2 regions of the Bacillus sp. BC05(2025) genome follow, and region 2 is predicted to be linked to the other one. Evidence: riboswitches for the same ligand, from Rfam matches in the RefSeq annotation. Region 2 holds a riboswitch; the other holds the start of a gene.
The links. Region 2 has a riboswitch for FMN ahead of ribD (bifunctional diaminohydroxyphosphoribosylaminopyrimidine deaminase/5-amino-6-(5-phosphoribosylamino)uracil reductase RibD). Riboswitches for the same ligand answer to the same signal wherever they lie in the genome.
Positions count from the first base shown of each region.

Region 1 (11,930 bases), on a different contig from region 2:
GTACCGAAGCTATCACGACGGTCTAATAAATAATCAATATCTAATCCGTTTGGATCATGCAATGCACCGTAAGCATCTGAGATTGCAATAACTTTCGCACCTGCATCATGCATAAATTTAGCTAAGAAGCTACCAGCATTACCGAATCCTTGAACAACAACGCGTGCACCTTTAATATCAATGTCGCGTTTTTTTGCAGCTTCACGAATACAAATTGTTACACCTTTCGCCGTTGCTGTTTCACGTCCATGTGATCCACCTAATACAAGTGGTTTACCTGTAATAAATCCTGGTGAGTTAAATTCATCAATACGGCTATACTCATCCATCATCCACGCCATAATTTGAGAGTTTGTGAATACATCTGGAGCTGGAATATCTTTCGTCGGTCCTACGATTTGGCTAATTGCTCGTACATAACCGCGGCTTAATCTTTCTAACTCACGGAATGACATTTCACGTGGGTCACAGATAATTCCACCTTTACCTCCACCATATGGTAAATCAACGATACCACACTTTAAACTCATCCAGATTGAAAGTGCTTTCACTTCATTTTCTGTTACATTTGGATGGAAGCGAATTCCACCTTTCGTTGGACCAACAGCATCATTATGTTGTGCACGATATCCTGTAAATATTTTAACAGTCCCGTCATCCATACGAACTGGTATTTTCACTGTCATCATACGAACTGGTTCTTTTAATAATTCATATACTTCGTTTGGATAACCCAATTTTTCTAACGCTTCACTGATAACAATTTGTGTCGAATTCAATAGTTCAAAATGTTGTTCCCTTTGTTGTTGTGTTTTTGTTTGAGTTCCCTTTTCGGCTACCATAGTAAGTAAACCCCCTGTAATTTCACTTGTTTAGTAAACCTTCATTGCCTAGTATACACCGTTAAATTTGGAATGCAATAGAAAACGCTAACAAATATATACAAACTATTTTATATTGCAAGCGTTTTCACTATCATTATAGTCCTTTTATCGCTTTTAGAAAAGTAAAATACTTAAATATTTAAATATTTTTTATTTTACTTATACACAGCCCTTTGAACTGATACATTTAAACAAAATAAAAAACAAAACCTTAGCTTTGTTTTATTAGCTAAGGTTTTGTTTTTTCACAAAGTAATTGTGTATTTGTTCAATTGCTTGAGAATCCATTAATTCTTTACCATACTCCATTAGGCGATAAATAGTTGCTGTAGACGGATTACCATATTCCGCTAAAATAGCTATAAAATCCGCCTTCAGTAATTGAATTTGCTCTTCTTCTTCCATCCAAAGATAGAAACGCCCATCCCACGTATATAATTTTCCGCCAGTTACATCAAGGTTATATAAACGATTCGACAGGTTAATTACGTCATCTAGTGTAGCAAACTCATACAGTATATGTTCGCTTTCATCTAGAGTCACTTGCATTTCAATAAACTCGTCACGGAACTCATCATCTGTATCGACTTCTTGATGTTCTTTCGTTACAATTACGACCATTCCTTGCGCTTGTAGAGAAAATACTTCAACTGCAATCGGGCCATCCGCTTCAAATCCTAATTCCTTATTTGCTTCTTGCATCATATCACGAAATAATTGCTGTACTTTCGGTGCATTTCTCCACAAATCTTCTTTCGTTAATCCTCGTTCAGATAAATCATCAAATGTTAAGAAAATTTTTATTTTATTGTAATTTAATCGTTCCAGCCTCATCTCATACCCTCCCTACGTAACCAATGAATATAATTTTTATTATATGAAATAGAAAATAGATGGTTCTTTTCGAACAACTATTCTAACATTTTTAACCAATCATCCCATTCTTCTTTCGTATCACCAATTAGGTTTTTTTGAATGTTCAACTGATCTCGAGCACTTATTTCTCCTATAAACCAAACAGAAAAGTTCTCATTTTTTTCTTGTAACAAATTCACATTGTTCATCGCGTTCTTAAGTTCTCGTCCATCATCAAGAGAGACTACTACATATGTAGGTTGTATTTGCTCAACAGCTAACAAAATACGTTCTTCCGCTAAGCTCGACCTAATATATATCACCTCATATCCTTTTAATCGTAAATACGTTGAGAAAACAAACCCTCTCAACATATTATTTTCTAACACGACTACTTTGTGTATAGAAGAAAATGATGATGCATTATGATACACCATCCCAAGACGAGTTTGTAAAAATGATACGACATATTGGAATTGCACCATTGTAACTTCATTGTTATTTTTTAACGTTAACAATTTATTTGACACTCGAAGAACAATACTTGCTATAACTTTTTCTGTTGCATAAATACTAAAAGCCTCGTTTAACAATGCAGAAGTTGTAATTTCATCAAATTTTAACAAAGCTTGTAGCAAATCGTCCACTAAAACAACTTCTCTATCGTAATGTAGTTCTTTTTGAACATCACTCTGCAAACGATTCCCTTCTAATAATTGAACTGCTTGTCCAATCATCATGCCGGAAGAAACCTTGTCCATTAACCATTTCAAAATTTGAATATGCTCTTCTGTATATAATCGATGTCCCGCATGATTCCGCTTTGGGGCAATCATTTGATATCGTCTTTCCCATGCCCGAAGCGTACTCGGCTGAATTCCAATTATTTTCGAAACAGCTTTTATGTTATATTTTCCGTTTAGAGTTGGCATCATTTCCCTCCCTGTAACGTAATAATATGCGTTTGAGCAGGTGCTCGGAAACGAAGTGGAATCAACGTTGTTCCATAGCCATTACTAACAAAAAGAGTCGCATTCGCATGCTTATATACGCCACCTTTTAAATGTTTTTTAGATGGGAATAATCGAATTTGTCCTCCATGTGTATGTCCACTTAACACAAGTGAAATTTGTTCTTTTCCAGACATTTTATTTATTATATCAGGGTTGTGGCTAATTAATATGCGAAACCCCTCTTCTTTACAATCAGCCAACGCTAAATCTAAACGATCACGTTTCAATCCAACATCATCTACACCAAGTAAACAAATTTTCTCTCCTAATTCAGACTCAAATACAACTCTTGTATTATCTAAAACTTTCACATGATTTTCTAATAACAACGCATCTAATTCATGGTATTCAATCTCATAATCATTATTTCCCCATACAAAGTATACAGGAGCTATCGCTCTTAACTTTTGTATATTTGCAGAGATTTGCGATAAAGGGACACCTTTTTCCGCTAAATCACCACCTATAATTACAAGATCTACTTTTCCTTTTACTTGTTCAATTAACGAATTTGAAATGAGCCTTCTATGAATATCAGATATAAAAAATACATTTACCTTTTGAAAACCTTCCGGAAACTCTTCAAATACTAAAGTATGTTCCAACACAGTATCACGCATTGCTTCTCTATACATGACAAGAAGAAATATAATACCAATACATATGAGAGTACTTAATAAGATAATCCATATCATATATTTTTACTCCCCTCCTCATAAAGATAATCCTCAGTTTTTATAGTAAGTGTTTTACTAACTCTCTTGTTTTGTGGACTTACCTTTTATCGGAATTTTTAATTCTTGCCCTACATTCACTTCATCTTCTTGTAAATCATTATACTTTTTAATTACTTCGATCCCAGTTTCATCTGAAAAATATTGCTTCGCTATACTTTCTAAAGTTTCTCCCTCTTTTACCGTATGCGTTACGACTTTCTCAGACGATGCTTCAGACTCAGATTTAGCTGAATCAAAGAAAATAACCTCAAATGCACTTTTCCCAGCGTTATTCCCATCACTTTTCACCTGAATATATTTATCTGTATACCATAAAATACTAATTGGTAGTAATATGAATAGAAATGTTAAAACTCGGACGAAAATATGGTTCATTTTAAACTTTTGTTTTTTCTCTTTATTTCTATGAATTTCACTACGCGGCGGTAAACCTTCTTTTTCTTCCACTCGCTCAACTTCTAATTCCTCTTCAAAATCAGGAATTCGTTTCCTCATGTTGTTCACCACCACCTTCCATTTATTTTCTTAATTGGAGTCCCATTATAAAATCTACAAGAAAGTGTGCAAAGATTGTTATAAACAAATTCCCTGTCCATTCAAATACATAACCAAAGACAAAACTAATGAAACAGACGAAACAAAACAAAAATGGCTTTTTTATATATCGAATATGTAATACTGCAAATACGAAACTCGCTATTACAATTCCAAAGTGCGTCTGTACTACACCTCTAAATAAAAATTCTTCTGCAAAGCCGATAATGAATGTAATAACGAGTAAATGCATAACTGACATTCCTTGAAACATCCTATCGTTAATACCCCCATCATCAAACCAAGACTCTGGAAATACTCGCATTGCAACATAATCTAATAAGACAATACCAATCGCTAACAAGCCACCTATTATAAGTATAGACATCGGTTCCCATTTCCACAGACTATACACCGATTTTATATCTCGGAATAATATATATGCTAGTAAACAACCGATACCAATAATAATGAACTGTGTGATATACAGATTTAGCCGTATTTCTTTCGGACTCATATCTTCAATATTATGCCTTTGAATGTTCATCATTCCCCCATCTTTTCTAGACCGAAAAGCTTTTGTAACTCTGTTTCCCAATTATAGTCGAAATCCGATTGTTGCGCTTGTCTTTTTTTATAATCTGTTTTTGTAATATGACAATAGTCACAGCAATTTTTCAACTCGTCCTCTTTTCTATAACCGAACTGTTGCAACAAATATTCACGTCTACATCCTTTCACTTGTATCCAGGATTTCATGTTTTCTAGCTCACTATATTTATTACGTAGCCTTATTTCCACTTCAACTATTAATCTGTTCATAATTTCATCTGACAAGCTCTCTAACATTAATTTTCGCTGTTGTATAATTCCAAGCCTCTCTAAATGATAGCGGATGAAACGCCAATATTGTTCATTAAATCTTGCTGCATTATAACAAATTTCTTCTACCTCTTCTATTGGTAATTCTTTCGTTTGAAACATTCTTTCTTGTAGTAAAGAGAATAAAAATTGTATTTGTGACTGACTTGGCAATTCATCTTCAATGATTGAAATTGGTAAATCGTGGTCTAATGGACTACATAGTAAGATAGCTATACTCGGTTCACCATCTCTTCCAGCTCTTCCGATTTCTTGTAAATAAGAAGCTATATTAGTTGGGTAATGGAAATGAATAATATATCTCGTGTTCGACTTATTAACTCCCATACCAAAAGCACTTGTACATATTACAAGCTGCAACTGGTCATTCATAAATTGCTGTTGAATTAACATACGCTCTTCATGTTCCATACCACCATGATAGAAAGCAACACCAGTAACGCCTTTTCCTCTTAAATATTCCGTTAAACGTTCTGTCCACGCTCTGCTTGAACAATATACAATCCCTGGCCCTTGCAAATACATAACCTGGTCCAAAAGCGCTTCTTTCTTCTCTTCTATCGTCTCCACAAATTGTACTTCCATCGCAATGTTTGGACGATCAATAGAGTATACATGCTGCGTCACATTCTTCAAATCTAGACTTTCTGCTATATCCTGGAGTACATCTTTCGTCGCTGTAGCCGTTAATGCTAGCACCGTAGGAGACCCGATATTCTCAATGACTACATTTAGTTTTTTATAATCTGGCCTAAAATCATAACCCCATTGCGAAATACAATGAGCCTCATCGACAACAAATAATGAAATATAAACTTTCTTCAATTCTCTTATTAACAATTCCGACTGTAACATCTCTGGCGAAACAAAAATAAATTTATATGAAGCTAATTTTTTCATCGCTTCTCTTTTTTCATGTAATGTCCGAAAACTATTAAATGCTATCACTCGGTTTTTCACAACATATTTTAATTGTGTAACTTGATCTTCCATCAAAGATAATAATGGCGATACTACAAGTACTGTTCCTTCTTGCATTAACCCTGGAAGTTGATAACACATAGACTTCCCTCTTCCGGTCGGAAGCATTGCTATAACATCTTTTCCTTCTAATAAATCTGTAATTACTCCTTTTTGACCTGGACGAAATTCAGAATATCCAAACCACCTATATAAATATTCCTCAAGTTTCATTTATACCCTCCATCCGCGCCAATACAAGACGAACTTCAAAATAAGAGATATCCTCTCCAACCGCTTGTTTCAACTCACGCAACTTACGTGTTTGTAATGTATCAATTACTCTTGTTACTTTATCTATTTTGTCTTTTTCCATAAACATCTCGATAGAAAAGTCTCTCTCTCGCAAAGCAATTTCAACAAAATGATCTTCTATCGTTGCAACCTTTAAATTTCTAATTGTAGCTATTTCTTCTAAAGAGCGCCCTTGCCTCCAAAAATTATATGTTTTTTTCGTTGATAAACTAAATAATTCAGCTCTCTCATTTGGATAAGAAATAATCTCAGCTAATAATGGAAATTCATTTTCTTTATCTCGAACTTCTTGTATAAGGAAATGAATTGTACCCCAAAATAAAAAGTACACCCTGAATGTATCTTGTTTCGTAATTTCCGCTAACTGCTGTAATGTACAACCGATACGTTCATATCCTGTTAATCTATATGTTACAATCGTCGCTTCTACCACATCACATTTCCCTAAAAGATTATGTATTTCTTCCCATAATCTTTTCGCTAATTGGCTTCGCCTATACGGCATACCTGTTAAAAAGCGTTTCACCCACACCATTATTTCTGTATCTTGTTGAATAGGAATAAACTTCGTATTATTCTGTTGTAAATTAGATATAGTTTGAATAATTAAAGATAATCTTTTCCAAAACGTTTCACCTAATTCACCATAGTGCAAACCATGTAAATGCACTGGAAAAGCATACACTTCCTCCCATGTATGTAACTGCCTTTTACCTTTAGGTGTTAACCAATATGTATTTTCATGTATCTCTTGAATCAAATCTGCTTGCAATAACTTTGCAACTTCACGGTCATACTCAGCTCTATTTAACGATTTATATATTCCAAACAAAAAAGAAATTCGAAACATATTTCCATCTTGTAACGTTTGCGAAGAACGTTTTCCCTTTAATAAATAATAAATAGAAGAAACGGTCCTTTCACCATTCAATTGTTTTAAACAATACAATAAAGTATATTGTAGTTGCATTACCGCTTCCACCCTTCAATCTAACTTAATTGCTTTTTGATACAATACCATCTACCCTTATTCATAAAACTTATCATATTGGTACTATATACTTGTATATATTCTATTGTACCAAACGAAATAACATTTACGTATTTTGAAATTCTTATGACATAATGCAAAAATTAGTTGACACTCTAATTGATAAGCATTATCATTATAATTTTATGTTGAAAAGTTTTAAAAACCGTTTTACAATAAGGTTATAATTTTTATGGCGAGCTTTTCACATACATATTATCAGGAGGGAAAAAAGATGGCAAAATATACAATCGTTGATAAAGATACTTGTATCGCATGTGGTGCTTGTGGCGCTGCGGCACCAGACATTTATGACTATGATGATGAAGGTATTGCATTCGTAACATTAGATGATAACCAAGGTATCGTTGAAATTCCAGATGTATTACTTGAAGATATGATGGACGCATTCGAAGGTTGTCCAACTGACTCAATCAAAGTTGCTGACGAATCATTCGACGGCGATGCTTTAAAATTCGAATAGTCTTTTATTAACTTCAAAAAATACCCCTCAAATGAATGAGGGGTATTTTTTGTTTTCTATTTTCATTCTCCTTAATAAAAAAACCATTAGTAGTTCCATACTACTAATGGTTTTATTTTACATTTTATGCATTTTTCATTTTTGCAAACACCCATACTTTCAGGCGTGAGAATAACGCTACAAATACAATTGTCACAACAATTCCTTTAATCAAATTAAATGGTAAAATCGCTGTTACAACCGTTGTTCTTATAGCCTCGCTAGACATAGCTGGTGAATTTAAAAACCAAGTGTAAGCTGGGAATATGATGATGTAATTTAATACACTCATGATGAGTGCCATTGTAATTGTCCCTAGCATTAATCCTGTCGTTAAACTTTTAACAGTACGATACTTTCTAAATAAGAAAGCTGCTGGTCCAATAAATAAACATCCTGCAATAAAGTTGGCAATTTCTCCAACTGGTACTCCCGTTAAACTCCCTTGAATCCCGTAATGTAAAATGTTCTTTATCGCCTCTACAATTATCCCTGCAACTGGCCCAAAAATAATCGCAGCAATTAGAGCTGGTACATCACTAAAATCAATTTTTAAAAATAGCGGAAGCCCTGGGAATGGGAAATCCAACATCATCAGTAAATATGCAATACTACTTAGCATCGCTACACTCACCATCTGCACTACACTGTTTTTTTGTTTCATCTTTCTCTCTCCTTTTCCATCGATCATCTCATGGAAAGTGGAAAGGTTCTGCTATGCCTACTTTTTCATAGAACGAAAAAACCCTTTGTGTTTTACACAAAGGGAGAATTTAAGGCACATCAAACAGACGTTCAAATCCATATCTTTTTTGAACGCTTGAACCTCCATCTTCTCCCATCCAGACTATACTGTCGGCTTTGGAATCACACCAAATCCTGCCTTAACGGCTCGCGGGCTTAGAACAAAATCACATATAGTTCATCACCGCCGGTCGGGATTTTCACCCTGCCCCGAAGATAGACCGATATTCTATTTTCCATTTCATTATACAACAACATGATCGTATTGTGAACAAAAAAATCGTAACTTATTAAAAATAAGTTATTGATTTTATATAACCAATCTATTCATTATATTTTACAATACACTCCAGATTTTTTAGTATTGGGCATTTCTCCTATGAATCCCCTAGTCATATATAATTAAAAGTGATAAGATGTTGAATTGTTAAGATAAGAACATTTTCTGGATTATGGAGGAAATGTCATGAAGAAAGAAAAGAGACACTCTATTCGAGAAGCAATGAAAAAAAACTTAAGAAAAGAATACTTTTACTTAAAAAAAGAATTACTTTTCTATTGTCCAATTGATTTAGGCACATTCTCAAGCGAGACATACTATGCTGCTTTCGATGAAGATGGCATCAGTATTTATCAGTATGATAAAAAAACAGAAAGTAAATTAAAATTATGTGAGCGTCATCCGTGGAAGAGTTGGAATAAAGTGAAGGTAGATCATTATTTAACAACTTCTCAATTTATTTTCCAAGGGGAGCGAAACTGGATATTATCCCTTTTCCAAAAAGGAAAAGAAGCTCAAAAAATAATCGAAGAGCATACATCTTTACAAACTGAAGTTGTTTCTCGCTCTTTCTTAAAAAAACTTCCAGGTTTTCGTTCTAATGCACCATTGAATAAATACATCGGCAGCATTTGCTACACTGCACTTATTGCATTTTTATTAAAGTGGATGATTCCATTTCAAGCACCACAAATCGCCTTGTACTCCATTTCAATTGGTTGTATGCTTCTTGGTTTACTTTGTTTGACAATCGGTTTAATTGAACCGACCATTGTACTGTTTCGAACAAACGAAAAAACAAGAACGAAAGTATTTTACTTATATAGCTACTTAGCTATTTCTGGATTTATATGTGTCTTTATTTTTTGGTAAAAAAAGAGCTAGTTGTGAACTAGCTCTTTTTTACTTTACATATAATTGTTGATTCGGATAAATGAGCTCTTGCTGCAGCCCATTTTTTTCTTTAATTTCTTTAACTGACATACTAAATTTCCGTGCAATGCTAACTAAAGTGTCCCCTTTTTGAACGACATATAACGATGAGGAAACAACTTCGTTTCTTTGTTCATGTAAAACAAGCAATGGATTCATCGCATTTTTTTTCGCCATCGTCCATCTCCCTTGATGAACTTCTAAATGTAAGTGTGCACCCCGAGATTCTCCTGTATTTCCTACTTCTCCAATTATTTCTCCTTTTGAAATATAATCCCCTTGGACTACATATCTCTTATTTAGATGTGCATATACAGCCTCATATTCTCCATGTTTAATAAATACAACATTTCCGTAACTACTTGAATAATAAGACTTTGTTACCTTACCTTCTTGAATAGCTGCCACAGGCGTGCCGATCGGTGCCGCTATATCTATACCGTAGTGTTTTCCGTGCCTTGTCCCAAAATAATCACTTATCTGTCCTTCAACAGGCCATGTCCATCGATTTCCCTCTGCGTACACATGTAATTGAGATAAAAATAATACTGTCAATAACATGACGCCACATTTTAACACTTTCATATACATCCTCCGTTTTCTAATTACCACTATACCCTCTCTATTTTGGTATATTACAGAAAAAAGTATACAAAAAAAGAAAGTGAATCACTCCACTTCCTTCTCATTTTTATCACGAAAAACGATTGCACTGCGGTTATACTCCACATCTTTTACTTGTAATCGAGCGTTTATTACTCTAGCTACCGCAAACAAATAATCAGATAATCTATTTACATACTTTAAAACAACTTCATTTATTTTCCCTTCTTTTTGTAAAGACACTATACATCGCTCCGCCCGCCTTACAACCGTACGTGCAATATGAATAGCAGCTGCCGGCTCGCTTCCACCTGGTAAAATAAAGCGCTCTAAAGGCGGTGCTTCTTCTATATACAAATCAATCCTTTTTTCTAGGCTTTCGACCATTTCAATCGTTACTTTATAAGGAATTTTTCCTGCTACTATCGCCAAGTCTCCTCCGCAATCAAATAGTTCATGTTGAATATTTTCAAGTTCATTGTAAATATCTCCGAAAGACCCGCCTTGTAGCTTCGTCATTGCATATCCAATATGAGAATTCGCCTCATCTATCGTGCCATATGCTTCAACTCGAATATCATCTTTAGCCACTCTGCCACCTATTACACTTGTTTCCCCTTTATCTCCTGTTTTCGTATATAATTTCATCGCTTTACGACACTCCTCTTATTATTCTTCATTCGACTAAGTATAGAAAAAAAGTTCTACTATTATTTATTTAATTGATTTTACAAAAAAATAAAAAACAGTAGAACTTTATTCATTATCAACTTTAAAAACGTATATCTAAATTATACGATTCGGTAAATATACAGAGAATGTAGTTCCTTCTCCAACAACACTTGAAACAGCAATTTTCCCCTCATGACCTTGCACAATATTTTTTGCAATCGCAAGTCCGAGTCCTGTCCCACCTTTTTTTCCACGTGTTCTTGCTTTATCAGCTTTATAGAAACGATCAAATAAAAATGGAATATCTTCTTCTGGAATACCAGCACCCGAATCTTGTACTTCAAAAATAAGTCCATTATTTTTCGTATCAATTACAAGCGTTACATGTCCGCCTGCATTCGTATGACGAATTGCGTTATCAATTAAATTCGTCAATACTTGTTCCATACGATCTGCATCAAACGAGTATTGCTCAATTGGATTTTGGAAATCAACCGTTAATTCGACTCCCTTATCCTTTGCAATCCCTTGGAATTTACGACCTATTTTTTCAACGAAAGGATGAATATCTACTTCACCGATATGTAACTCTACATTACCACTTTCCATACGTGCTAAATCTAATAATTCATTTACAAGTTTACCTAAACGCACGGATTCATCATAAATGATTTGAACAAATTCATTAATTTCTTCTTTCGTTTGTACAATATCATCTAATATTGCTTCACTATACCCTTGAAGCATTACCATCGGTGTACGAAGTTCATGTGATACGTTCGCAATAAAGTCCTGACGCATCTTCTCTAGACGGCGTTCTTCCGTCATATCACGCAATACAGCTACCGCCCCACGAATTTTCGTTTGGTTGTAAAGCGGCGTCATAAGTACTACATAGTTGCCTTTTTGTAAATTAATTTCAACCACCTGTTGTTGTTCGCTTTCTACAACGAGATGGAATAGTT
Region 1 covers NZ_JBWYRA010000002.1:229,513-241,442, forward strand. The annotation lists gene gudB (NAD-specific glutamate dehydrogenase) at 1-842, opposite strand, end outside; gene ACZ76X_RS07015 (genetic competence negative regulator) at 1,110-1,718, opposite strand; gene ACZ76X_RS07020 (MerR family transcriptional regulator) at 1,796-2,671, opposite strand; gene ACZ76X_RS07025 (metallophosphoesterase) at 2,671-3,447, opposite strand; gene ACZ76X_RS07030 (LysM peptidoglycan-binding domain-containing protein) at 3,505-3,984, opposite strand; gene ACZ76X_RS07035 (CPBP family intramembrane glutamic endopeptidase) at 4,007-4,570, opposite strand; gene ACZ76X_RS07040 (RecQ family ATP-dependent DNA helicase) at 4,570-6,099, opposite strand; gene ACZ76X_RS07045 (YpbB family protein) at 6,089-7,150, opposite strand; gene ACZ76X_RS07050 (ferredoxin) at 7,446-7,694, shown strand; gene ACZ76X_RS07055 (ECF transporter S component) at 7,819-8,397, opposite strand; FMN riboswitch at 8,560-8,699, opposite strand; gene ACZ76X_RS07060 (hypothetical protein) at 8,944-9,630, shown strand; gene ACZ76X_RS07065 (peptidoglycan DD-metalloendopeptidase family protein) at 9,661-10,275, opposite strand; gene ACZ76X_RS07070 (cob(I)yrinic acid a,c-diamide adenosyltransferase) at 10,360-10,941, opposite strand; gene resE (sensor histidine kinase ResE) at 11,080-11,930, opposite strand, start outside.
Region 1: it holds a riboswitch for FMN, as region 2 does, so the genes downstream of both, ACZ76X_RS07055 (ECF transporter S component) here and ribD (bifunctional diaminohydroxyphosphoribosylaminopyrimidine deaminase/5-amino-6-(5-phosphoribosylamino)uracil reductase RibD) in region 2, are expected to answer to the same signal.

Region 2 (11,930 bases):
AATTGTGCTAACATCGGATGAAGTTCCACTTGGTTTACCATCGGCTTCACCTTACAATTTGGCAATAACAGCTCTAAATGATGTTTATGAAAATTAGAAACACCAATCGCTCGCACTTTACCTTCTTCATACAGTTTTTCTAACGCTCGGTACGTATCAACATACTTTCCTCTTATTGGCCAATGTATTAAATATAAATCTACATAGTCCATCTGTAATTTCTTTAAGCTTTTTTCAAACGCCTCAAGTGTTTCCTCGTACCCTTGATCGTCGTTCCAAACTTTTGTTGTAATAAATATGTCTTCTCTCGGAATCCCTGATTCACGAACCGCTTCTCCGACACCGCTTTCATTTTCATATACAGTCGCTGTATCAATCGAACGGTATCCAACCTCTAACGCTGTTTTTACTGCTTGTTTTACTTCGTCGCCTTCTTTCGCTTTATAAACGCCTAGACCAATCATTGGCATTTTTACGCCATTATGAAGTGTAGTTGTTGGAATGTGCACAGTCGTCTCCCTTTCATTATTACGTTTTTTTTATAAGCCACCACTTTATTTGAACAAGATTCAACCCAAAAGTCAAAACATGTGTACAGTTTACATAATAAAGTGAAACTTTAATCAGTAGGGGTTTTGTTCATCCCCCATTGATTATCAGCCCTCACCAATCGGGCTTTTACGGGATAAATTTATACACCTTACATAATAACGTGAACTCATTCATTCACGTTATTTTCTCTCCATTTCTTCGCTTTTTCATCAACATTACGTACAAACTCAGTTTTCCCTTCCGAATATAACGTGCCATCATATGTATATTTTTCAGCTAATTCTCTCTTTAAAGTTGCGTATGCCTCAGCTTCTTCACAATGAGCCATCATGTAATCACGAAAGGCTAAATGCCTTACTATTTCAGGATTTCCTTTTTCAAACACGTGTAAGTGATACGAGCGTTTTTCCTCCGTTCCATGAATAAAATAACGACGTCTTGAAATACCATTCTCCCCTTTTACGATATAGCCAAGCTCGTCAAAACGTTCATTCCAACTATCTACTCTGTCGATACTCTCTACTTCCATAATCATATCTATAATTGGTTTCGCTGCCAATCCTGGCACCGACGTACTTCCAATATGATGAACCTTCACCTTTTCTGGCATCGCCGCTTTTAATCTTTCAGCCTCCATTTGAAATTTTTCGTTCCAATGATTGTCATGCGGAACGACTACAATTTTCCTCATGTAAACTCCCCTTTTCTTACAAGCTCGTCAAAAAAAATGATCAGTGGTATTCACTGATCATTTTTTGTATTATTTAAAGTCTTTCCAAGTAAGGCTACTTTCACTTAACAGTTCTTCAAATGATTTATTCTTTTCACGTTCTTTTTGTTCTTGGCGCTTTCTTTCCTGTTCAGCTGCCACTTTTTCCTCTTCTCTCACTTGTAATTCTTTCTTCTTATTCTTTAATTGCTGCATGAGTGAATCATTTAATTGATCACCTAATGTAAGCGACTCTTTCTTTGGTTGATTCACTTGCGATTGTCTTTGTATTTGTCTTTGTTTCTTTTTCTTCATACTACTCACCTTTTACTTTTTTCTCCATTATAGTAGATACACAATGAACGCGCCAATAAAAAAGGTTCTTTACTCTATTATTCACCTTTTGTAAATATGTTAATTTTTCGAAAAAACTAAATTTTTATATAGATATAATCCTATGAATCTATTAAAATTATGTCGTATGATGTCAGATTATAAAAAAGGAGAATTATATTATGTGGAAAAAAATCATTCCTGCTGTTGCCGTTTTAAGCACCATTACCTTTTCAACCGTATTTGCCGCTCCCCCATCCCAGACTCCAGCTGAACAAAACCGCTACATAGACGTACAGATGCTTGGTATTAATGATTTCCATGGACAACTAGATACTGTTAAAAAAATTAATAACAAAGAAGCTGGTGGCGCTGATTACTTAGCTACTTATTTAAAAGAACGTAAAAAGCAAAATCCGAATACACTTCTCGTACATGCTGGCGATATTGTCGGAGCTAGTCCACCAGTTTCAGCATTGTTACAAGACGAACCGACGATTGAATTTTTAAATGACTTAAAATTTGATGTTGGTACAATCGGCAACCACGAATTTGATGAAGGTATCAATGAAATGCAACGTCTCATTTACGGTGGATATCATGAGAAAACAGGTAATTTCAAAGGCGCAAATTTCCCTTATGTCGCTGCAAACTTCTATAATAAATCAACTGGTCGCTTATTTTTACCACCATTTACTGTAAAAATGGTAAATGGTGTTCCTGTAGGATTCATCGGCGTAGTTACAACTGATACACCAAATGTCGTGATGCCTACTATGCTTAAAAATGTACAGATCACTGACGAGGTAGAAGCAATTAATAAATCAGCGCAACAATTAAAGCGTCTCGGTGTTAAATCCATCGTCGTCCTTGCCCATGTTGGCGGAACAACTGATGAGTCTGGCTTGACCAACGGAGACCTTACTCGAATTGCAAACGAAACAGATTCAGAAGTTGACGTTATTTTTGGTGGACATAGTCACACGTATGTAAATGGTACTGTAAATAATAAACTAATTGTCCAAGCGAACTCTTACGGAACAGCATTCTCAGACGTAGATGTAACAATTGATCGTAAAACAAAAGATATTGTAAAGAAAAAAGCTGAAGTGATTACAACATATCATGAAGGTGTAGAACCTGATAAACAAGTAAAACAAAAAATAGATCAATATAAAGAAAAAATCGCACCACTTGTAAATGAAGTAGTAGGAAAATCTACAGCAGCTATTGACCGTAAACAAAATGATGCTGGTGAATCTACTCTTGGGAATGTAATTGCGGATGCACAACGTCAAACGATGCAAGCGCAAATCGCACTTATGAATCCTGGTGGTATTCGTAATGACTTAGATGCTGGCGATATTACATGGGGCGAATTATACGGCATTCAACCTTTTGGAAACCAATTAATTAAAGTAGATTTAACAGGCCAAGATATTCGCGACATTTTAAATCAGCAATGGCAAAAAGGTACGACGCGCATGCTTCAAATTTCAGGTATTCAATATACGTGGGATGCCAATAAACCAAATGGTGAAAAAGTTACAAATATACGTTTGACAAACGGAGAAGAATTATCTCCATCTAAAACGTATAGCGTAGTTGCAAATGCTTTCTTAGCTTCTGGCGGTGACGGATTTGTATCATTTAAAAATGGTACGAATGCAGAAACTGGCCCAAACGACTTTGAAGCGCTAGTCGATTACGTAAAACAATTAAAAGAACCAATTCAGCCAGTTATTGATGGAAGAATTCAAAAGGTAAATTAAGCATTTCCTTAATATGCGATCCCAATTTTTATTATAAAGGATACGTATTTATACTTGATTCACAATATTAGGAAAACCTAAAAAGGATACTCGTTCTTATAATGAACATAGTATCCTTTTCTTTATTTATCAAAATGGGATATTTTGTTGAAATCATATTGTTGTAAAAATTGTTGTAACGCCTCTTCTACAAGTTTAGATTTTTGAATTCCTTTCGATTCTGATATAACGTCTAATTTTGCTAATATTTCTTTATTAATAGAAAAAGTACGTTTCTTTTTTTCTGTACTTATACTCATAATTGGCGTGATTACTTCTTCTCTCTTTCTTAATAACTCATAAATACTTTGTAATTGTTCATAAATTAATAATTGATAATCCGTTTTCTCATATTGAAGGGCTGTCGCTTCTTGGAGTTGTAAGTGACGAGGTTCTTCTCCATCTCCTACAAAAATACGTTTCTTCTGTTCTCCATCATATTCGTATCCAATTAATCTTAATTTCTTCGATAATGTATACGGGCTTATTTCAAGACGTTTTGCTATAATAGCGATGGGTTCACGTCTATTTAAACAATCTATAATTTCTCCAATCGTCACAATTTCCCTCCTCCCGTGTTGAAATGACACTAGTATGGTATGTTACAATGATTTTCTAACAGTATATGCAAAACGAATAGCCTGTGCGATTCATACGATTTCAGAAAAGGAGGTTTTCAATATGCTTTTCCGTAGCTATACCCCTCAGTTTTATAATGAAAATAAACAAATCATTCCTAATAGTATCGCTACGATGGAAAGCGTTATGATTCATAATCGAAAACAAACTCTCCTTATGCGCGGGCAAAACGTAGAGCAGCCTATTTTATTATGCTGTCATGGTGGACCGGGCATGGCACAAATTGGATTTATTCGTCATTTTCAAAAAGAATTAGAGAAACACTTCATTGTAATTAATTGGGATCAGCGCGGGGCAGGTAAATCCTTTTCAATAAAAGATTTCGGAGCAAATTTTACAATTGAACAATTCGTGTCCGATGCAAAAGAAGTAATTCAATATGTACTTAAAAAGTTCAATAAACAGAAACTATTTCTCGCTGGTCATTCTTGGGGAAGCATTATTGGGCTTAACATAGCACATCAATATCCACAGTATATCGAGGCTTACATCGGTATTGGTCAGATTGTACATATGAAACAAAACGAAGAATTGCTATATCAGCATTTAATTCGTTCTGCCAAAAAACATGATCATAAAAAAGCGTTAGCGTCTCTTTTAAAATTAGGAAAACCACCATTTTTAGATACGAGACGCCTTATTATTCAAAGAAAATGGCTCGGTACATTCGGAGGAGCAATCCAAAACGGATCTTCCTTTTCTTTCATACGAAAAGGCTTCTTTTCTCCTGAATATACGCTATTAGATTGGTTCAAATTTCTCGCAGGAAATTTAAAATCTAGCGTTTTATGGGAAGAAATGCTAACAATCGATTTCTTTTCTTCTATTTCAAGTTTATCTATTCCGGTTTATTTTTGTTCTGGTCGCTACGATTATCAAACTCCTTACGCACTCGTTCAGGAGTATTGTGATGTGATAGAAGCGCCCATAAAAAAGATGATTTGGTTCCCAAATTCAGCACATTCTCCTGATTTAGAAGAACCAAAATTATTCGCTCAATCTTTACAATCCATTAAACAAGAGCTAGCTTTTCAGCATTAGTAATAAAAGGCTCTTTTACATTTCATAAAAAACAATTTATAATAATATGTCGCAACTATGTATAAATATAGCAAGGTGCTTTATATTTACTTGCCTTAACACAATAAAATTTTGGGGAGATTACATTTATTATGAATGCTGTACTCGTCGCAGTAGCAGTTATGCTATTGCTTAGTTTGTTACGTGTCCAGGTCATTGTCGCCATCATTGTTGGAGCTTTAACAGGCGGAATTATCGGCGGACTCGGTATTTCAGAAACGATTAACACTTTTACAACTGGTCTTGGAAACAGCGCTCCAATCGCTTTAAGTTATGCAATGCTCGGCGGTTTCGCTATTTCGCTTTCCAAAACAGGGCTTCCTGATGCCATGATTCAAACTGCATTAAAATGGATTGGCAATGAACAAGACACGAAAAAACAAGTTTATTCTAAAATACTTATTCTATTCATCATTTTAACGATGGCTTGTTTCTCACAAAATGTGATTCCTGTTCATATCGCTTTCATCCCTATCTTAATTCCAGCACTTTTAAAAGTATTAAATGAATTGAAAGTGGATCGCAGACTTGTTACATGTATTATTACATTCGGATTGATTACTCCTTATATGTGGATTCCAGCAGGGTTCGGAAAAATTTATCATGACGTATTGCAAACAAATGCTGCGCAAAGCGGTCTTACATTTGATGTCGCGCTTATTCCAAAAGCAATGACTATTCCAGCAATCGGTATGATTATCGGATTATGTGTAGCGGTTTTCATTACATACCGAAAGCCTCGTACGTATGAAACAGAACAAATTCATACTACCGAAAATGAAATCGTTCCCTATACAAAGCGTAGCATTACTTTCGGATTATTATCTATCATTGCCACATTAACTGTTCAATTAGCAACAGAATCCATGATTTTCGGTGCTTTAGCAGGGATTATCGTCTTATCAGTAAGTGGTAGTCTACCCCTTAAAGAAGCAGATGCAATATTAACAAGCGGAATGCGCATGATGTCCTTTATCGGTTTTGTTATGATTGCAGCCGCTGGATTTGGTGCTGTTCTTCGAAAAACAGGACATGTTGAATCTCTTGTACAAACAAGTGCACATATAATTGGAAATAATAAACCACTCGCAGCCTTTCTTATGCTTGTGATTGGACTTCTTGTTACGATGGGAATTGGTTCATCTTTTTCAACCATCCCTATTTTAACAACAATTTTTGTACCTCTTTGCATACAGCTTGGATTTAGTCCAATGGCCACCATTGCAATTATCGGTACAGCTGGAGCGCTAGGCGATGCAGGGTCTCCAGCATCAGATAGTACACTTGGACCAACATCCGGTTTAAATGCTGATGGTCAACACCATCATATATGGGATACATGTGTACCAACTTTTCTGCATTATAATATACCGTTACTTATATTCGGCTTTATTGCCGCCATTACATTATAAAAAGGTGCGTTTTATACGCACCTTTTACTTTTTTATTTTTCCTTTTAATTGTTGCATCGCTATTTTCCCATTTTCTTCGATACAACTTTCCATTTGTATAAATGACGGACCTGTCCATTCACTGTCTATACTCCCGTTCAGTCCAATCATTCTCAATTTATCCGGTATACGGATATTTAATTTTTTTGCTGCTCGAATTAACTCAAAAGTAATCTTATCACTTGAAGTTACAATTCCATCTATATACGGATAAGTTTGCAATAATGTAATAAACTGTTTATTCGTATACCCTTGTACACATACTTCTCGATAAGAGATTCCTTCCTCCCAAACAACGTCTAAAAATCCTGATATGTACTCTTCCATTTCTTCACTATCTTCGCCCTCACCGAAATAAGCAATAAAGTGACAACCTTTTTCTTTTAATAAAGACACCGCTCTTTGGCCACTTTCATAATAATTTGCATGGGATTTTTTTTCATTAATCACAACAAACGGAAGTGGTATTTCTCCTATACTTTTAAAAACAGATTTTGTCAAAATAACACCTGCAACGTTATTTTCCTTCAACATATGTATGTATCTATCTTTATTTTCTATATTACAAACAATGGTTTGATATCCTTCTTTATATGCTATTTCCTCCATACAATGTAGCAAAGTGATGTTTGATGGGTCATATAGATTATCTACAAGTAATGCAATTATCGTTGAATTCTCTTTAAATAATGGCTTTGCTGCACTATTTGGCCTATAACGTAATTCCTCAATTGCTTCCTTTACTTGTTTTACTGTGTCCTCATGAACGTATCCTTTTTCATTCATAACTCGTGAAACGGTTGCGACTGAAACACCTGCCAATTTTGCAACATCACGTATAGTTGCCACATCGTCACCCCTTAATATGGTAATAGATTACAATTTTACGGTAACTTAAATTACAATATTCGTCAAGGTTAATAACTTATATTTCTGAAAATTGTTACATCATTACACTAAACGATATTCTAATTGAATTTCATGTAAAATTGGGATATTATCATACCCATTAAGTGGAATCTCTTTCTTTATTTTTCGCGCCTCATCAACCGCATTCACATATAAATTCGTCATCAAAAAATTACGTTTTTGGTAAAAACGTAACGCATTCATATTATCATTTGTTGTAATGAGCCACACCCGACCGCACCGCTCTTCTTCTGCAATTTGTAATACACAATCTACAAGTTTCGTCCCTATTCCTTTTCTTTCTTCAAAGCTATCTAACGATACAATTTCGCACGTATTTCCAATCACTTCATATGTTATAATTCCGATTATTCTGTCATTAGAGAGCGCAACAAATCCTGGTAACTCTTCTAATTGATGCCCCTTCCCACGTGAAACCATTAATGAGCTCCCCCAGTTCTCACACATGAACATTCTGATTGTTTCTTTCATCTCTGGCGTAATTTTTTGTATATGCACCATTTCCTATTTCTCCCCTTTTCTATCATTGTGATACAATATAAGTGTATCACATGTAACGGTATTTGGAGGATGAGGTAAAGTATGAAACGTTTTTTTGCAGCATTGTTTACTGTACTAGGTGCGATAACTGCCCTTGGGATTTTCTTTACAAATAAAGTGATGTACTTAAAGAAAAAAACAGAGGAAGAAGTACTCGAAAGAGAAACGAAAAAACATTTTCGTATAGAAGATTTTGATGCTCTTCATAAAGAAGAAATTCATATCCCTTCGCAATTCGGATATGATCTTCACGGATATTACATTCCTGCTGGTCATTCCAACAAATTTATGATTTTCTGTCACGGCGTAACTGTAAATAAAATGAACTCTGTAAAATATGCAAACTTATTTTTAAACAGAGGATATAATGTCGTTATTTACGATCATCGTCGTCATGGTAAAACTGGTGGAAAAACAACAAGCTATGGATACTATGAGAAACATGATTTAAAATCTGTAGTTGACTGGCTAAAAAATCGTTTTGGAACAAATATAACACTCGGTATTCATGGTGAATCAATGGGAGCTGCAACACTTCTTCAGTATGCAGGACTTGTAGAAGATGGCGCTGATTTCTATATTGCAGATTGTCCTTTTTCTGATTTCTACGGACAATTACAGCACCGTTTAAAGGTTGAATTCCATTTACCTAAATGGCCTTTATTACCTTTAGCAAATGCTTTTTTAAAAGTGCGTGACGGTTATACGATTCGTGAAGTTTCACCAATCGATTGTATAAAAAACATTAACAATCCCGTCCTCTTTATTCATAGTAAAGATGATGATTATATTTTAGCTGATATGACGAAAGCACTATATGACGCGAAGGAAAACAATAAACAACTTTATATTGCAGAACACGGCGCACACGCTTGCTCTTATAATGAAAATAAAGAAGAGTATGAAGCAGCCGTTGATCAATTTTTAAACTCATTTGTAAAAGAAACAAAAAACAGGCTTGCATAAGCCTGTTTTTTTATTGCGCTAAAACGTCTGTAACTTGTTCCATATTTTCAGAAATCCATTGCATTGCATCATCTAACGTTGGAAATTCTGTCGTTTGAAATGTTACTTCATCTTGAAGTAGCCAAACATCCTTTGACTCTTGTCCTACACCAGCAATGGACCAGTGTAACAAACTATATGGATGATTATCATTCAAAAATGATGCCCACGTGCGCTCATTTGCAATATTTCGTAATGTACGTAATTGTTTATCCATCTTTCGTCACCTTACTCTAGTCAGTTATAAAAAACATTATAACACTCTCTTCTCTCCCAAAGAAAGTGCTCATTTGATATTGTCAAGTACTTCTCTTGATTATATGATGAAATTAAGCGTTTGGGAAGGAGGGATAGCGTTGGCTAAAGTACAAATTAAAGTAAATGATAATGGCTCTTTTCGCGTTACAGGGGACGTGGAATTAGTTGATTCACAAGGGAATGTATTCCCAGCAAAACCGGCATTTTCTTTATGCCGTTGTGGTTTATCAAAAAATATGCCTTATTGCGATGCTTCGCATAAAGGAAAATTCGAATCTGTTGTTAGAGCACCAGAGGCAGAATAATTTCACATGTGACATGCACATTTTTTTGTGCATGTTTTTTTCTTTTGATCAACTCCATTACATCCCTTCTCCTTACAACATTTCTAATACTTCTGTCTTCATGCCAGCATACATATATTTTCACACAATTCTTCACATTCGAATATTTTTTACTAGCCTTTTTTCTTTTTTGTGCTATAATTTGAGCAAACAACATCCTTCGGGGTCGGGTGAAATTCCCAACCGGCGGTGATGAAGTGCAAACTTCTAAGTCCGTGACCCGTTTTCAACTCGAAAACGGTGGATCTAGTGAAACTCTAGGGCCGACAGTATAGTCTGGATGGGAGAAGGATATGTTTTCTAGTAATTTTATATAGCGAATACACTTTTATTTCAGTATGCATATTTTTAAAGTTTCATTTTGAATCTTTATATATGTTTTATTTTGTATACTTATGTTTCTATACTGGAATAAAAAGATACGACTAGCGTTTGAAAAATTCGATATTTTGCTAGGTTTTTTCCTTATGCCAAAATATCAATCATCGTTAGGTTTCTTTCCTATACTTTCGTATTCGAACTATATTTCTAGAAATCACGTCTCCCAAACCCCAAGGATATAAAATCCTTGGGGTTTTTTGATTTTTTCAGGAGAGGTGAAGAGAATGACAGATCAAGAATATATGAGGATTGCCCTGCAGTTAGCAGAAGGAACATCCGGACAAACAAGTCCAAATCCTATGGTTGGTGCTGTTGTTGTAAAAGATGGAAACATCGTCGGTATGGGAGCTCATTTGCGTGCTGGTGAAGAACACGCAGAAGTTTATGCTCTTCATATGGCTGGTGAAAAAGCAAAAGGAGCTACTGTTTATGTAACACTTGAACCGTGTAGCCATTTTGGAAAAACACCCCCCTGCTGTGAATTGCTCATCAAAAAAGGAGTCAAACGGGTTGTAATTGCCACTCTTGATTGCAACCCGCTCGTTTCTGGTAATGGAAAAAGAAAATTAGAGGAAGCTGGCATCGAAGTAACTACCGGTGTTCTGGAAGCAGAAGCAGCTTTGTTAAATCGCTACTTTTTTCACTACATGAAAACGAAACGTCCATTTGTAACAATAAAAACAGCGATGAGCTTAGACGGAAAAACAGCAACTGTTACGGGTGAAAGTAAGTGGATTACAGGTGAAGAAGCACGAGCTGATGTTCACCAATACCGCCATACACATGATGCGATTCTCGTTGGAGTGAATACAGTTATAGCTGATAATCCGCATTTAACAACAAGAATTCCTAACGGAGGTAAACATCCTATACGCGTTATTTTAGATACTCATTTACGAACGCCACCATCTTCTCATGTCATAACAGATGGTTTAGCACCGACATGGATTTTTGTCGGTAAGGATGTAAATAAAGAGAAAATAGCTTCTTATGAATCTGAAAATATAGTGATATTCCAAATGAAAACGAAGCAAATTGAAATTCAAGATGTTTTAGACCTACTCGGCGAAAAACAAATTCTATCTCTTTTCGTTGAGGGTGGGCAAACCGTCCATGCGAGCTTCTTACAAACAAACAATTTCAATGAAATTGTAACTTATATAAGCCCAAAATTAATTGGTGGGAAAGATGCGCCTACTTTATTTGGCGGCAATGGTTTTTCAACATTACAAGATGCACTTTCCTTGAAAATTCAAGAGATGAAACAAATTGGCGACGATATAAAAATTGTTGCGCATGCCCGAAGTGAGGTGACGGAATGTTTACAGGAATTGTAGAAGAATTAGGAACGATTGCAAACATGCAACAAAGCGGAGAAGCGATGAAGTTAACGATCCATGCAAATAAAATTTTATCAGATGTTCACTTAGGTGATAGTATCGCGGTGAACGGTATTTGCTTAACTGTAACGAGTTTCACAACAACTTCATTCACAGTAGACGCAATGCCTGAAACGATGCAATCAACATCACTTCGCATGCTTAAACCGCAATGCAAAGTAAATTTAGAACGTGCAATGGCGGCAAACGGACGATTTGGTGGACACTTCGTTTCAGGGCATATCGATGGCATCGGGACGATTTCAAGCAAAAAACAACACTATAATGCCGTCTATTACAAAATAACTATTGCTGATGAATTGCTGCGCTATTGTTTGCATAAAGGTTCCGTTGCTATTGATGGAACGAGTTTAACAATATTTGATATAGACGAATCTTCCATTACCATTTCACTCATCCCGCACACAGTAAGCGAATCTGTTATTGGAGAAAAGAACGCCGGTGACATCGTAAACATTGAGTGCGACATGATTGGTAAATATATCGAACGCTTTATT
Region 2 covers NZ_JBWYRA010000003.1:280,820-292,749, reverse strand. The annotation lists gene ACZ76X_RS12250 (aldo/keto reductase) at 1-509, opposite strand, end outside; gene ACZ76X_RS12245 (GrpB family protein) at 719-1,243, opposite strand; gene ACZ76X_RS12240 (YqkE family protein) at 1,313-1,576, opposite strand; gene ACZ76X_RS12235 (bifunctional metallophosphatase/5'-nucleotidase) at 1,777-3,366, shown strand; gene ACZ76X_RS12230 (ribbon-helix-helix domain-containing protein) at 3,489-3,965, opposite strand; gene ACZ76X_RS12225 (alpha/beta fold hydrolase) at 4,087-5,085, shown strand; gene ACZ76X_RS12220 (Na+/H+ antiporter family protein) at 5,217-6,536, shown strand; gene ACZ76X_RS12215 (LacI family DNA-binding transcriptional regulator) at 6,561-7,424, opposite strand; gene ACZ76X_RS12210 (GNAT family N-acetyltransferase) at 7,527-8,006, opposite strand; gene ACZ76X_RS12205 (alpha/beta fold hydrolase) at 8,088-9,011, shown strand; gene ACZ76X_RS12200 (DUF2552 family protein) at 9,022-9,267, opposite strand; gene ACZ76X_RS12195 (CDGSH iron-sulfur domain-containing protein) at 9,407-9,613, shown strand; FMN riboswitch at 9,805-9,948, shown strand; gene ribD (bifunctional diaminohydroxyphosphoribosylaminopyrimidine deaminase/5-amino-6-(5-phosphoribosylamino)uracil reductase RibD) at 10,258-11,370, shown strand; gene ribE (riboflavin synthase) at 11,352-11,930, shown strand, end outside.